DNA from 3 places in the Priestia sp. P1_B12_1 genome. Region 1 is predicted to be linked to each of the others. Evidence: riboswitches for the same ligand, from Rfam matches in the RefSeq annotation. Region 1 holds a riboswitch; each other region holds the start of a gene.

Region 1 (4,216 bases):
TTTTCTTTCCTAGCATTTCTGCATAAGTTGTTGGAGCAAGAGGTAAGAAAGGCTCACCAAAGCATGTAGAGAAAGTAGCCTGTGGCGATGTTACGCCGCGCTCTGTTCCAGCTAACTTACTAGTGTATCCGCTAAGAAAATGGTACATTGCTTGTTCTTTTGTAAGCTTGCTGATTGGAGGCAAGACACCAAAAGCATCGGCAGTTAAAAAGACAATAGCTGTAGGGTGCCCAGCAACGCTTGGCAATACTGTATTATCAATAGAGTCAATTGAATAAGCGGCACGAGTATTCTCTGTTAAACTATTATCATTATAATCTGCTACTTTCGTATTTTGATTTAACACTACATTTTCCAGTACGGCGCCGAAGCGAATTGCATTGAAAATTTGCGGTTCTTTTTCTTCGGAAAGCTGAATGCACTTCGCGTAGCATCCTCCTTCAATATTAAATACACCAGAGCTTGACCAACCGTGCTCGTCATCTCCGATTAAACGACGGTTTGCATCAGCAGAAAGCGTTGTTTTACCCGTTCCAGATAAACCAAAGAATAATGCAACGTCACCTTCTTCTCCTACGTTAGCAGAACAGTGCATGGATAGAATATTGTTTTGAGGAAGCAAGAAGTTCATCACTGAGAAAATAGATTTTTTCATTTCACCGGCGTATTCAGTTCCTCCAATTAGCACAATACGTCGCTCTAACGAAAGAATAATGAAGGTTTCAGAGTTCGTCCCGTCTGTTTCAGGATCAGCTTTGAACGTTGGAGCTGCTACAATTGTAAACGGCTTCACATCATCATTTGTTTTTTGTTCGGCTGAAGGGCGAATGAATAACTGCTGAGCGAATAGGTTGTGCCATGCAAATTCATTAACTACTTGAATTGGTAACTGATACTTTTTATCAGCTCCAGCATATCCATTAAAAACAAAAAGTTCATCCTGCTTCTTTAAGTGAGTTAAGACTTTTTTGTATAGCGCATCGAATCGCTGAGCAGAAATTGGCTGATTGACAGGTCCCCATTCAACCGTTTTTGAAGACACAGCATCGCTTACAATAAATTTATCTAAAGGAGAGCGACCTGTATATTTTCCGGTTTCGACTGACACAGCACCTGTAGAAGTCAGCGTTCCTTCGCGTCGAGCTAGAATTTTTTCAACAAGTTGTGGAACAGATAATTGGTGTTTTGTTGTTTTTAATTGAAGCAAACCATTTAATTCGATAGACATATCAACAGTACTCATGTGCACTACCTTCCTTTTTTAGCTATTATTTATTCATTAATGTTTGAAATTTATAATTAGTATAACACATTTATTTAATTATTCTATACTATTTAACTAAAAATGTTTGTGTATTATAAAAAAATGTACGTTATACCTATTTTAGACACATGTATATGTGCTAGAAGCGAAAAAAGTGAAGCTGTTTTAAGTAAAAGCCTCATTTTGATCTGTCTTATTAACCAAACTTAGTGATAATTCTTAATAAGATGTACTATTTCAGAATTTGAGTATGTTACATTAAAACAGATTCAAACATAAAGAGATGATTTCCATTTGAATGTTGTTGACAGTGAAGCGCTTTTTCATGTATTATATGTCCTTGAACGGATACTCTCTTATCCCGAGCTGGTGGAGGGACAGGCCCTATGAAACCCAGCAACCATCGTCATTTTTTTGTGTAGACGATAAGGTGCTAACCTGATGCAAGGGCACAACCTTGATCGATAAGAGTGAAAGGCTTATGTAGAATTTGATACCTTTCCTCGATACAAGGAAAGGTTTTTTTATATTTTTTAACGTGTAATGAAAATAAGGGAATGAGTACCGTATCACAATGTATCGTATTTATAAGGAGGAAAACTGATGTCAACACAACGTCGTCTGTTCACGTCAGAATCTGTTACAGAGGGACATCCCGATAAAATTTGTGACCAAATTTCTGACTCAATTCTTGATGCTATCCTAGCAAAGGATCCAAATGCTCGTGTTGCTTGTGAAACAAGCGTAACAACTGGTTTAGTTTTAGTAAGTGGTGAAATTACAACTTCTACTTACGTGGATATTCCTAAAACAGTTCGTGAAACAATTAAAGGAATTGGCTATACTCGTGCAAAATACGGATTTGATGCTGAAACTTGTGCAGTATTAACATCTATCGACGAGCAGTCAGCTGATATCGCTGCTGGTGTAGACCAAGCGTTAGAAGCACGTGAAGGTCAAATGTCAGATGAAGAAATCGAAGCAATCGGAGCTGGAGACCAAGGGTTAATGTTTGGTTATGCATGTAACGAAACAAAAGAATTAATGCCTCTTCCAATTTCATTAGCTCATAAACTTGCTCGCCGTCTAACAGAAGTACGTAAAGAAGAAATTCTTCCTTACCTTCGCCCGGATGGTAAAACACAAGTAACAGTTGAATATGATGAAAACAACAAACCTGTTCGCATCGATACAATTGTTATTTCAACTCAGCATCACCCAGAAGTAACGTTAGAGCAAATTCAACGTAACTTAAAAGAATATGTGATTAATCCAGTTGTTCCAAACGAGTTAATTGATGAAAATACAAAGTATTTCATTAACCCAACAGGACGTTTCGTAATCGGCGGTCCTCAAGGAGATGCTGGTTTAACTGGTCGTAAAATTATCGTTGATACTTACGGCGGATATGCTCGTCACGGCGGCGGTGCATTCTCTGGTAAGGACGCAACAAAAGTAGACCGTTCAGCAGCTTATGCAGCTCGTTATGTTGCGAAAAACATTGTAGCAGCTGATCTTGCTGATAAATGTGAAGTACAACTAGCATATGCAATTGGTGTTGCACAACCAGTATCTATTTCAATTGATACATTCGGTACAGGAAAAGTTTCTGAAGAAGTACTAGTAGACGTAGTACGCAAAAACTTTGACCTACGTCCAGCAGGCATCATTAAAATGCTTGATTTACGTCGCCCAATTTATAAGCAAACAGCAGCTTACGGCCACTTTGGTCGTACGGATGTGGAGCTTCCTTGGGAGTTCACAGACAAAGCGGAAGCATTAAAAACTCAAGCTTTAGCTAAATAATAAAAAAATCTCCGTGAAAACGGAGATTTTTTTTATGCCCATTGAATACCTGCAGCAGATTTTTCTACGACACCTTCATATTCTGAAAGCAAATGTTGAAAAATGGCGTCCCATGATTGAGTAAGAGCGTATTGCCTCGCTGCATGGCCAAAGTGAAGCCGCTGATGCAAATCATCGAGTAAATCTGTAATAGCCGAACTGAATTCTTCTAAGGAGTGAGGTTTGCAAAGGTAGCCGTTTCGCCCGTGCTGAACCATCTGTTTAACTCCTCCTGCATTTGCTGCCACTACAGGAGTTCCAGAAGCAAGAGACTCCAGTACAACATTTCCGAAGGTTTCTGTTTCTGAAGGAAAAACAAACAAATCAGATGATGAATAGATATGAGCAAGTTGCTTACCTTCAAGGAAGCCTGTAAATGTCATATGCTCAGATGCTTGCTGCTGCATTTGTTCTTTTAAAGGGCCGTCTCCTACAATAACCCAGTGAATTTGATGCCGGATATGATCCGGTAGAGATCGTGCGATTTTTATTAAAAAATCAGCGTTCTTTTCTTTAGCTAATCTTCCTACATACGTTAAAATGTAGGGCTTTTTAATATTGTATTTAATACGAATATCAAAGCGGTCATAGTGGGGATGAAATAATTTATGATTTACTCCTCGCGACCAAATAGCTACGTTGTGAAACCCTTGTTCTTCTAGCTGCTGTTTGGTCACTTCAGAGGGAGCGAATATTTTTTGTACAGGTTTATAAAACCATTTCATATATTTTTGCAGTGGTACACGCATTTTTTCAAGTTCATAGTGAGATAAATAATCATCAAAATTGGTATGATAAGAGCCGACAAGAGGAACACCTAATCTTTTCCCGTAATAGGAGCCGCAAAGCCCCATTGTAAAAGGAGTGGCCAAATGAATAATAGAAGGATTGAATTCCTGCAGCTGCTTTTTAATTTTTAGAACGTTTGGCAATGAAAAGCGGCTGTTTGGATAAAGAAAAAACGGCATGCTGGGCGAACGGTGAACATCCGTTGAAAATGACTGATCATGAGCAAATTCAGGAGCAAATACCTGGATGGGAATTTGCTTTGATTTGACGTACTGAGTAAATTGATAAAGTGTTTTAGCAGCTCCGTTAACTTCTGGA
Region 2 (4,216 bases), on a different contig from region 1:
CGTCTACGGAAACAGATCCTTTTAACATCATAAATTCACGAAGTTCAGGATCGACTTGAATTTCATAATAAAAGGCATTTCCTTTGCGTGTTTTGCTTACAATGGTTCCAATTCCATCAACGTGTCCGCTAACGAAATGCCCTCCAAACCGGCCATTTGCAGCCATCGCCCGCTCTAAGTTAACACGTGATCCAACGGTTAGAAGCTGAAGGGTGCTTGCTTTAATCGTCTCCGGCATGACATCGACCGTAAATTCATTTTGAGAGTAAGCCGTTACGGTTAAACACACGCCGTTAACTGAAATACTGTCCCCTAAGTTCACATCTTCTAACACGGTCTTCGCATCAATCGTAAGAACAATTGCTTCTGTGGCCTTTTGAATACGTTTTATTTTTCCAATTTCTTCAATGATACCCGTGAACATTTTCTTCACCTGCCTTGGCGCTATTCCAACTTCTTATACCGTTTTGAAATAGCAGCTGCTTTTTTTTCATATTTATCTTTCCCCCAACCACTGAAAATAAAAAAGCCCCTTGAACAAATGTCCAAAGGGTCGGCTGAGCTGAATCAGTTTTATCTATGCAAAATTCCGCTAATTGTATACGAAATAAACAGTTATATTTTGTGTATAAAAACAAGGGTAGCTTTAAAAAAGGCGAGCGTGTCCCTTATTAATTCAACACAAAAAAACAACTGTGCTTCCTGATCCTTCTCCCATCCAGACTTTTACTGTCGGCTCTAGATTTTAACTAGATCCACCGCTAACATACATCGTATGAAAACGGGTCACGGGCTTAAAAGCATACGCTTTATCACCGCCGGTTGGGACTTACACCCGACCCCGAAGGATAATATATTCGACTGCTAGAGTCTTATTTGTTTTACATTATAGCAAAGTAAAATCGACTTGTCACATCATTTAACTTCGTTTTTTCACATCTATTCTTTAAAATCCAGCTTTTAGCTTATTTTTTCTTTTTTAATACATAGCATCCATACAAAAGCTAGTCCAATATAGCCAAATATCGGATACAAAAACTCAAGAAGCTGGGCATATCCGAATTGCCCAATAATAAAGCAAGCCAAGATAATAAATGCAAAAGCTTGTTTGTCATTCAGGGGAAGAAATGACTGAATCTGCTTAGCGATTCCAAATACATTTCCAATCAATGTAGTAAAAATCTCGCCTAACACAACTACCGTAAATAAAACATTCACCCACGCTGAGATATTTTTAACAACGGCACTCATCGGAATATCAAGTTGAAATGAATAAGGCAAATTGGAAAGGGCAAGATGAGTAGAAACAAGCATAAACGTAAGTACACATCCTCCTATTACGGCCCCTTTTTTAATCACGCTCCTATCTTTTACGGAGCTTCCTAATGGAACTAAAACAGCCTGAGCCAAAGCTAGATTTAGGGAAATATATAAAAAGGGACTAACCGCCCACTTCCACTGCGTGACGAGCGTTAAATCCGGCTTCGTTTGAATCAGTGAGAAATAGCTGATATTTGGCACAAAGATGATAAAAGCAAATGAAAGCATCATCGGCACAACAAGAGAATTAACCATTAAAATACCGTTAATTCCTTTGGCGATAAATATATAAGTTAAAACAATTGTAAAAATCATCCCAACAGGAGGCCATAGCCCGAACTGTTCTTTTCCTATTGCTCCCGTACTCGCTAGCATGACTGAAGTTACTCCAAATAAAATGACAATCATTACACCGTTTACCGCTTTTCCAAGCACATCACCAAATAAATATGTATTAAGCTGCTGATAAGAAGAAGCCCCAATTGCGTGCGAAAGCAGCATCATTTTCGAACCTAGCCAAATAAAAAACAAGCCGCTGACCAAAATCCCGACCATTCCAAGTTCCCCGTACTGTGTAAAAAATTGAACTATTTCCTTGCCTGTTGCAAAACCGGCTCCTACAACAGTGCCTACATACGTAGCAGCAACCTGCAGCGTGAGTTTCCACCTTTTCATGCCCATCACCCTTCTACCCTTCATAGTTCACTATATGTAGAAACGGTAAAAAAAAGACGAGCCTTTTTACGTGTAAATCTACGCATATCCCAGCGCTTGTGCCTTTTCGTTTATTTTTTCTTTTTCATTTTCTTTTTGTATTTTTCACAAAAAACTCCTTAACCCCTAACATAACAGTCATTTTCAAACAAAATATACGGATATTTTCCCTTTAGCTTTTAAATTTTCCTCAATATTTGCTGGAAATTCACAATTTACTGTTGTATAATTTCTAAAAATCAGATAAATTATTAAATAAGTATTCTTTCTATTTAAAAAAATATGTTTCAATTATATACAATTGATTCTTATCATGAGAGGTGGAGGGACTGGCCCTTTGAAACCTCAGCAACCAGTCGTTAGAGACATGGTGCTAAATCCAGCAAGCAATTTATTGCTTGGAAGATAAGAAGGCGAAAAAAGTCTTCTTCTTAAGAAGACTTTTTCTATTTTATCGGCATATTGCATAAAACGAATCAATCGTGAAATAGAAGCGGAACAATTTAAGGAGGTTTTGACATGGGGTTACTTGAAGATTTAAAGTCTAAAATTTTAATTGGGGATGGTGCCACTGGTACCCTCCTTTACTCACACGGTATTGACAGCTGTTTTGAAGAACTAAACATCACCAAACCAGAAGAGGTTTCTCGTATTCACAGAGCCTATGTAGAAGCTGGTGCAAACGTTATTCAAACAAATACGTACGCTGCTAATTATCAAAAACTTGCCCGTTATGGATTAGAAGATTCAGTCAAAGACATCAATGTTGCTGGTGTAAAATTAGCGAAACAAGCTGCAAAAGATCAGGCTTACGTGGTTGGTACACTCGGCGGAATTCGTTCTTTCCAAAAAAACGCTATTAGTTTAGAAGAAGTTAAGCGAAGCATTCGTGAACAAATGTTTTGGCTTTTAAATGAAGGCGTGGATGGCCTTTTGTTTGAAACATACTATGATTTCGAAGAATTAAAAACCGTTCTTACACTGGCAAGAAAAGAAACGGATAAGCCTATTATTACCCACGTTTCCCTGCATGATATTGGCGTACTGCAAGATGGGCGTCCTTTAGCAGATGCATTAAAAGAATTAGAAGACTTAGGAGCAGATGTTGTCGGGCTAAACTGCCGTTTAGGTCCTTATCATATGATTCAGTCTCTTGAAGAAGTACCGCTTCCTGATCGTGCTTTCTTATCTGCTTACCCTAATGCCAGCCTTCCGGCGTATGTGGAAGGAAAGCTGGAGTATGAAACGAATGAAGACTACTTTGTAGAAAGCGCACGTTTATTCCGCGAACAAGGGGTTCGCTTAATTGGAGGATGCTGCGGTACAACACCAGCTCACGTACGCGCAATGTCATCTGCCTTAAAAGACCTGCCTCCGATTACAAGCAAAGTCGTTAAAATGAGACCAGCCGTTACGGTTCAAGAGCGTGAGCAGCAGGATAAACCTCATATGCATGAAATTGTGAAGAAGCGCCGCTCGGTTATCGTCGAGCTAGATCCGCCTAAACAGCTGGGTCCGACGAAATTTTTAGAAGGTGCAAAAGCACTCGATAAAGTCGGCGTAGATGCTATTACATTAGCTGATAATTCTCTTGCCTCACCTCGCATCAGCAACTTGGCAATGGCAACACTGATGCAGCAAGAAACAAAAGCACGACCGCTTATTCATATTACCTGTCGCGATCGAAATTTAATTGGACTTCAATCTCATTTAATGGGACTTCATACGCTAGGAATGAATCAAGTGCTTGCAATTACCGGTGATCCGTCAAAAGTTGGCGATTTCCCTGGCGCCACTTCTGTCTACGATTTATCTTCATTTGACTTGATTAGTTTAATCGCTCAGTTTAATGAAGGACTATCTTATTCCGGCAAACCGCTTGGTCAAAAAACCAATTTTTCCATCGCGGCTGCCTTTAACCCAAACGTGCGTCACTTAGACCGAGCCGTTCAGCGTTTGGAAAAGAAAATCGATTGCGGGGCTCACTATTTCATTACTCAGCCTCTCTATTCAACTAAGCAAATTGAAGAGGTATATGAAGCAACCAAACATTTAACAACACCGGTATACATCGGGATCATGCCGTTAACAAGCGCGAGAAACGCTCGATTTATTCACCATGAAGTACCTGGAATTAAATTATCAGAAGATATTCTAGAACGCATGGACACAACGGGAAATG
Region 3 (4,216 bases), on a different contig from region 1:
GATCACGTTATTGTCGATTGTATGTACATGAAGGCTGCACCCAGCATTCGTTAAATTGTAAATCTTAACGTGCAGAAGCGTTTCAGCAGAAGGCTTTAAATGCGTGTCTTCTGCAGGCTTTCCGTATTGATCAACTAATAAAAAATCTTCATTTGTACGTTTTCGTTTATCTTTTCCACTTGCTGATACAAAGAAAGTTGTTGGATTTTGGTCCACTTTAATTGCTAAGTTTCCGCTTGTACCGAAGAACCAATCGCGCTCTGCCAGCTCATCTTTTATATCCGCAAGCTCATGCAACCTTTGCTGAGCCATGATACTCATGCTTTCACCTCTTCTGTTAATTCTTGTAAATGATGAATTACATCATAAAAAGTAGAAAAAGGACGATACGGTAGAGATAGCTCTTCACATTTTTTAATTAAAAAGTCACGTGCAATGACCGTATCAGCTAATTTGGCAGCCTGCAAATCCGTAATGGAATCGCCAATAACAACCGTATGATCTCTTTCATCTGCAAGATGGCGAATAATCGTTGGCTTACAGCAGCCGCAGTCATTTGTACACTGTTTATCACATGTATGAGGCCACGTAATGGAAATATGCTCACCGGAAAAATCAGATCCATTGCAGTAGAGCATTTCCTCTGCAACTCGATTTTCCAAAAGTGGTTTTACAAAAAAGTCAATTCCTCCGCTTACAATATAAAGCGGAATATGGTGCTCTTTTGTATAGGCAATAAAATCATCAAATCCCTCTCGAATAGCAGACGTCTCTAAAATATAAGAAATAATATCTTCTTTTAATTCCACGGGGAGCAAGGCAAACATTTGCCCTACTCCTTCTTGAATGGAGACGCGCTGTGCCAACACGTCGTCTTTAATACTTTCCCACTCCGGAGGAGCAAATTGTTTCATAATAGCAATAATGTTATCGCTATTTGTAATTGTTCCATCAAAGTCACAAAAGATTTTTAACGATGTCATGCTTTCACCTCTACTGTTCCCCATAGTTGCAAAGCTTTTTGCAACTCTTTTGATTCTTCAGCTTTTTCGGCTAATGTTTGATGAGAGAGTACTGCATCTATCGCCGCACGGAATGCTTTTCCTCCTCCGATAGCTCCCTCTGGATGACCGTGAACTCCGCCTCCTGCATTAATAATGCTGTCGATTCCAAAGTCCTTCACAAGCTGCGGTACCATTCCAGGATGAATTCCTGCTGAAGGAACCGGGAAAGACTGCTTATATTTGTATACAGGACGCGTTAATTCGTAGGCAATGCCTGTCGTATCTTCAAGAGAAAGCGCTACGCTTCCGTATGGTGATGGAAACAGAGAGAAATCCGCTCCGGCTAAACGCAATAGCTTTCCAAGCAGTAATGAATTTGAAAAACCGTAAAACTCTGATGGCGTAAGCGCTCCGCTAACAGCTGGGTGTGCCATAATCGGCAAGTTAATTTCATCGTCTTCTCGAAGTGCCTGCAGTACGTCTAACCCGTAAGCAAATACATTGAATAAAAGAGCATCGGCTCCTAGCTCAGCTGCTTTTCTCGCTTTTTCTTTTAATTCAAACGTTCGACCCGTTAAATTAACAGCATACAGCGTGCGGTGTCCCGTTTTTTCGTATACTTCATTCAGTACTTTTTTCCCTTCTGTAACGCGAGCTTCAAAAGGTGTTCGTTCACTATCAAACAAAATCTCGTCGTCTTTAACCAAATCCACTCCGCCAAGCGCTTGCTCACGCAGCTGAGTTGTTAAGTACGTCATATCTCTTCCAATCACGCCTTTAAAAATACTCATCACAAGCGGACGGTCGTAAACGCCTAGTTTCTCTCGGATACCTTCTATTCCAAAGCGCGGTCCTGGGAATTGAGCTAATAATTCATCAGGAAAATCCAAGTCTAATAATTTCACTTTTCCATCAAGTGATAGTTTTCCGAAAACCGTAACTAAAATAGCCGGTAAATCTCTTGAAAAGTTGGCAGTTGGATAAGCAATTTTGACAATTGCCTGCTTAATTTCTCCGCCTAAATATCCGTTTACACGTTCGCAATCTTGAAGCTCAGTTACGGACACGACGCGCCCTTTATGCTTTTGAAGCTGCTGTTGATCTAAAAGCGGCAGATCTGTCCATGAGCCGACGGTTAGTCCTAAAGCAATTCCTTCCGCTTTTTTATAAAAATTTCCTTTATTATCATGTAGTAAGTAGCTTGCAACGATTTCACTCATTATGCTAAAAACTCCCTTGCTGTTTAATATCGTTAATAAAAAAGCCTCTTCTGTGATTAAGAAGAGGCTTTCGTTGCTCTTCTTATCTCTCAGCTGCTGCTGCAAGAATTAGCACCGTGCTTAACATGCGTTAAGTCGGTTGCCGGGCTTCATCGGGCTAGTCCCTCCACCTACTCTTAATAAGAAAGTTGCTATTTATTTAAATTAAATTCATAGATTATATACTAAATAAAAAATACCGCTAGGATTTATCGGTTATTAATCTCGTTAACTTCTTACATATTAAGCCAACTCAAAAAGGATTGTCAATGCGTTTTTAAAATAAATTTAATTTTTTTATTCGAGATACGGCTTCTCTCATACGCTCTTCATCCGTCAGCAGTCCTACGCGCACATAGCCTTCACCATATGTTCCAAAGCCTACTCCAGGCGCCACTACAACGTGAGCTTTTTCAAGAAGTAAATCTGAAAACTGTTCAGAAGTATATCCTTCAGGAACTTTTAGCCATGCAAAAAAGGAGCCCGCTGGAGATGTAACATCCCAACCAATTTCTCGAAGCCCTTGAATAAAGGTATTGCGTCTAGATTCATAGCGCTTAACTAAATCATTCACACATTGTTGAGATTCTAACAGAGCTGCGGCTGCTGCCTCTTGAACCGCCCCAAAGAGACTGACATACATATGATCTTGAAGAAGATTAATAGCTTCTACAACACTTGCATTTCCTACAGCAAATCCAACTCGCCATCCCGCCATGTTATACGTTTTAGAAAGAGTATAAATTTCAATTCCCGTCTCTTTTGCACCAGGAGTCTGTAAAAAACTGATTGGCTTTTTACCATTAAATCCAATTGCTCCGTAGGCAAAGTCGTGTACCACACAAATATCGTGCTTGGCAGCAAACGCCACGGTGTCTTCAAAAAATTCTGCCGTTGCTACTGCACCAGTAGGATTATTCGGATAGTTTAAAAACATGAGCTTTGCCTGTTCTTTAGCACGTTCACTTATCTCTTCGTATACGGGTAGAAAATGATTTTCAGCCGTGAGCGGCATCACTTCCATCTTTGCCTTTGCAAGCTCTACTCCAGACCAGTAATCAGGATATCCAGGATCGGGAACCAGCACCGTATCTCCAGGGTTTAATAAGCACTGCGGGATTTCTACAAGTCCACCTTTCCCGCCAAACAAAATAGCTACTTCTTTTTCAGGATCCACATCAACGCCATATTCTCGTTTATAAAAAGTCACAACGGCCTCTTTTAAAAACTGGTGCCCCCGAAATGGAGAATATTTATGATTCATAGGATTAGCACTTGCTTTTTGCAGTGTTTCTACAATATGTGAAGGAGTAGGCTGATCGGGATTTCCCTGCCCTAAGTTAATAACGTCGTGCCCTTGGGCCATTACTTTTCCTACCTTGCCTACAAGTGATGCAAAAAATTGTTTTGGTAAACTTTTTAATAGTTCCGATTGCTCAAATTGTTTCATCATCGCACACCTTCTCAAAAAATTCTTGAAATTCTAGTCACAAATAATATATTGTAATACTCAACTTGTAAAGTCATTTTTTTCAACTACTAAAAAAAGGACGGATGATAAAGTGAGTGTAAAAATTACGTGTTTACAGCTTGATATTGCGTTTGGAAACCCAACTAAAAACCGAAAATATATCGAACAAAAAATGACGGAAGCCCTGAAAGAAAACCCTGATATCCTTGTGCTTCCTGAGCTATGGGATACAGCTTATGATTTGACTCGGCTAGACGAAATTGCAGATGATGAAGGGCAGCAAGCCAAGCAATTAATCTCTCAGTTTGCTAAAACAAACGAAGTAAATATTGTGGCAGGTTCGATTGCGAAAAAAACAGAGCAAGGTGTCACGAATACGATGTATATTTTTGACCGAAAAGGTCGTGAAGTATCACAATACAGTAAACTGCACTTATTTAAATTAATGGATGAACACCTGTATTTAGAAGCAGGAACAACAA

What was found. Region 1 has a riboswitch for S-adenosylmethionine ahead of metK (methionine adenosyltransferase). Riboswitches for the same ligand answer to the same signal wherever they lie in the genome.
Region 2: linked by a shared signal. The riboswitch ahead of AC1D0Y_RS08995 (bifunctional homocysteine S-methyltransferase/methylenetetrahydrofolate reductase) and the one ahead of metK (methionine adenosyltransferase) in region 1 are both predicted to bind S-adenosylmethionine.
Region 3: linked by a shared signal. The riboswitch ahead of mtnW (2,3-diketo-5-methylthiopentyl-1-phosphate enolase) and the one ahead of metK (methionine adenosyltransferase) in region 1 are both predicted to bind S-adenosylmethionine.

Annotation. Positions count from the first base shown of each region.
Region 1 covers NZ_JBFTZR010000001.1:1,054,203-1,058,418, reverse strand. Annotated here, with positions in the region: gene pckA (phosphoenolpyruvate carboxykinase (ATP)) at 1-1,243, opposite strand, end outside; SAM riboswitch class I at 1,618-1,735, shown strand; gene metK (methionine adenosyltransferase) at 1,868-3,070, shown strand; gene AC1D0Y_RS05455 (glycosyltransferase family 4 protein) at 3,103-4,216, opposite strand, start outside.
Region 2 covers NZ_JBFTZR010000002.1:698,032-702,247, reverse strand. Annotated here, with positions in the region: gene ribE (riboflavin synthase) at 1-424, opposite strand, end outside; FMN riboswitch at 703-853, opposite strand; gene AC1D0Y_RS09000 (YkvI family membrane protein) at 961-1,995, opposite strand; SAM riboswitch class I at 2,340-2,446, shown strand; gene AC1D0Y_RS08995 (bifunctional homocysteine S-methyltransferase/methylenetetrahydrofolate reductase) at 2,554-4,216, shown strand, end outside.
Region 3 covers NZ_JBFTZR010000002.1:653,444-657,659, reverse strand. Annotated here, with positions in the region: gene AC1D0Y_RS08780 (methylthioribulose 1-phosphate dehydratase) at 1-321, opposite strand, end outside; gene AC1D0Y_RS08775 (2-hydroxy-3-keto-5-methylthiopentenyl-1-phosphate phosphatase) at 318-983, opposite strand; gene mtnW (2,3-diketo-5-methylthiopentyl-1-phosphate enolase) at 980-2,224, opposite strand; SAM riboswitch class I at 2,304-2,410, opposite strand; gene AC1D0Y_RS08765 (pyridoxal phosphate-dependent aminotransferase) at 2,541-3,713, opposite strand; gene AC1D0Y_RS08760 (carbon-nitrogen family hydrolase) at 3,826-4,216, shown strand, end outside.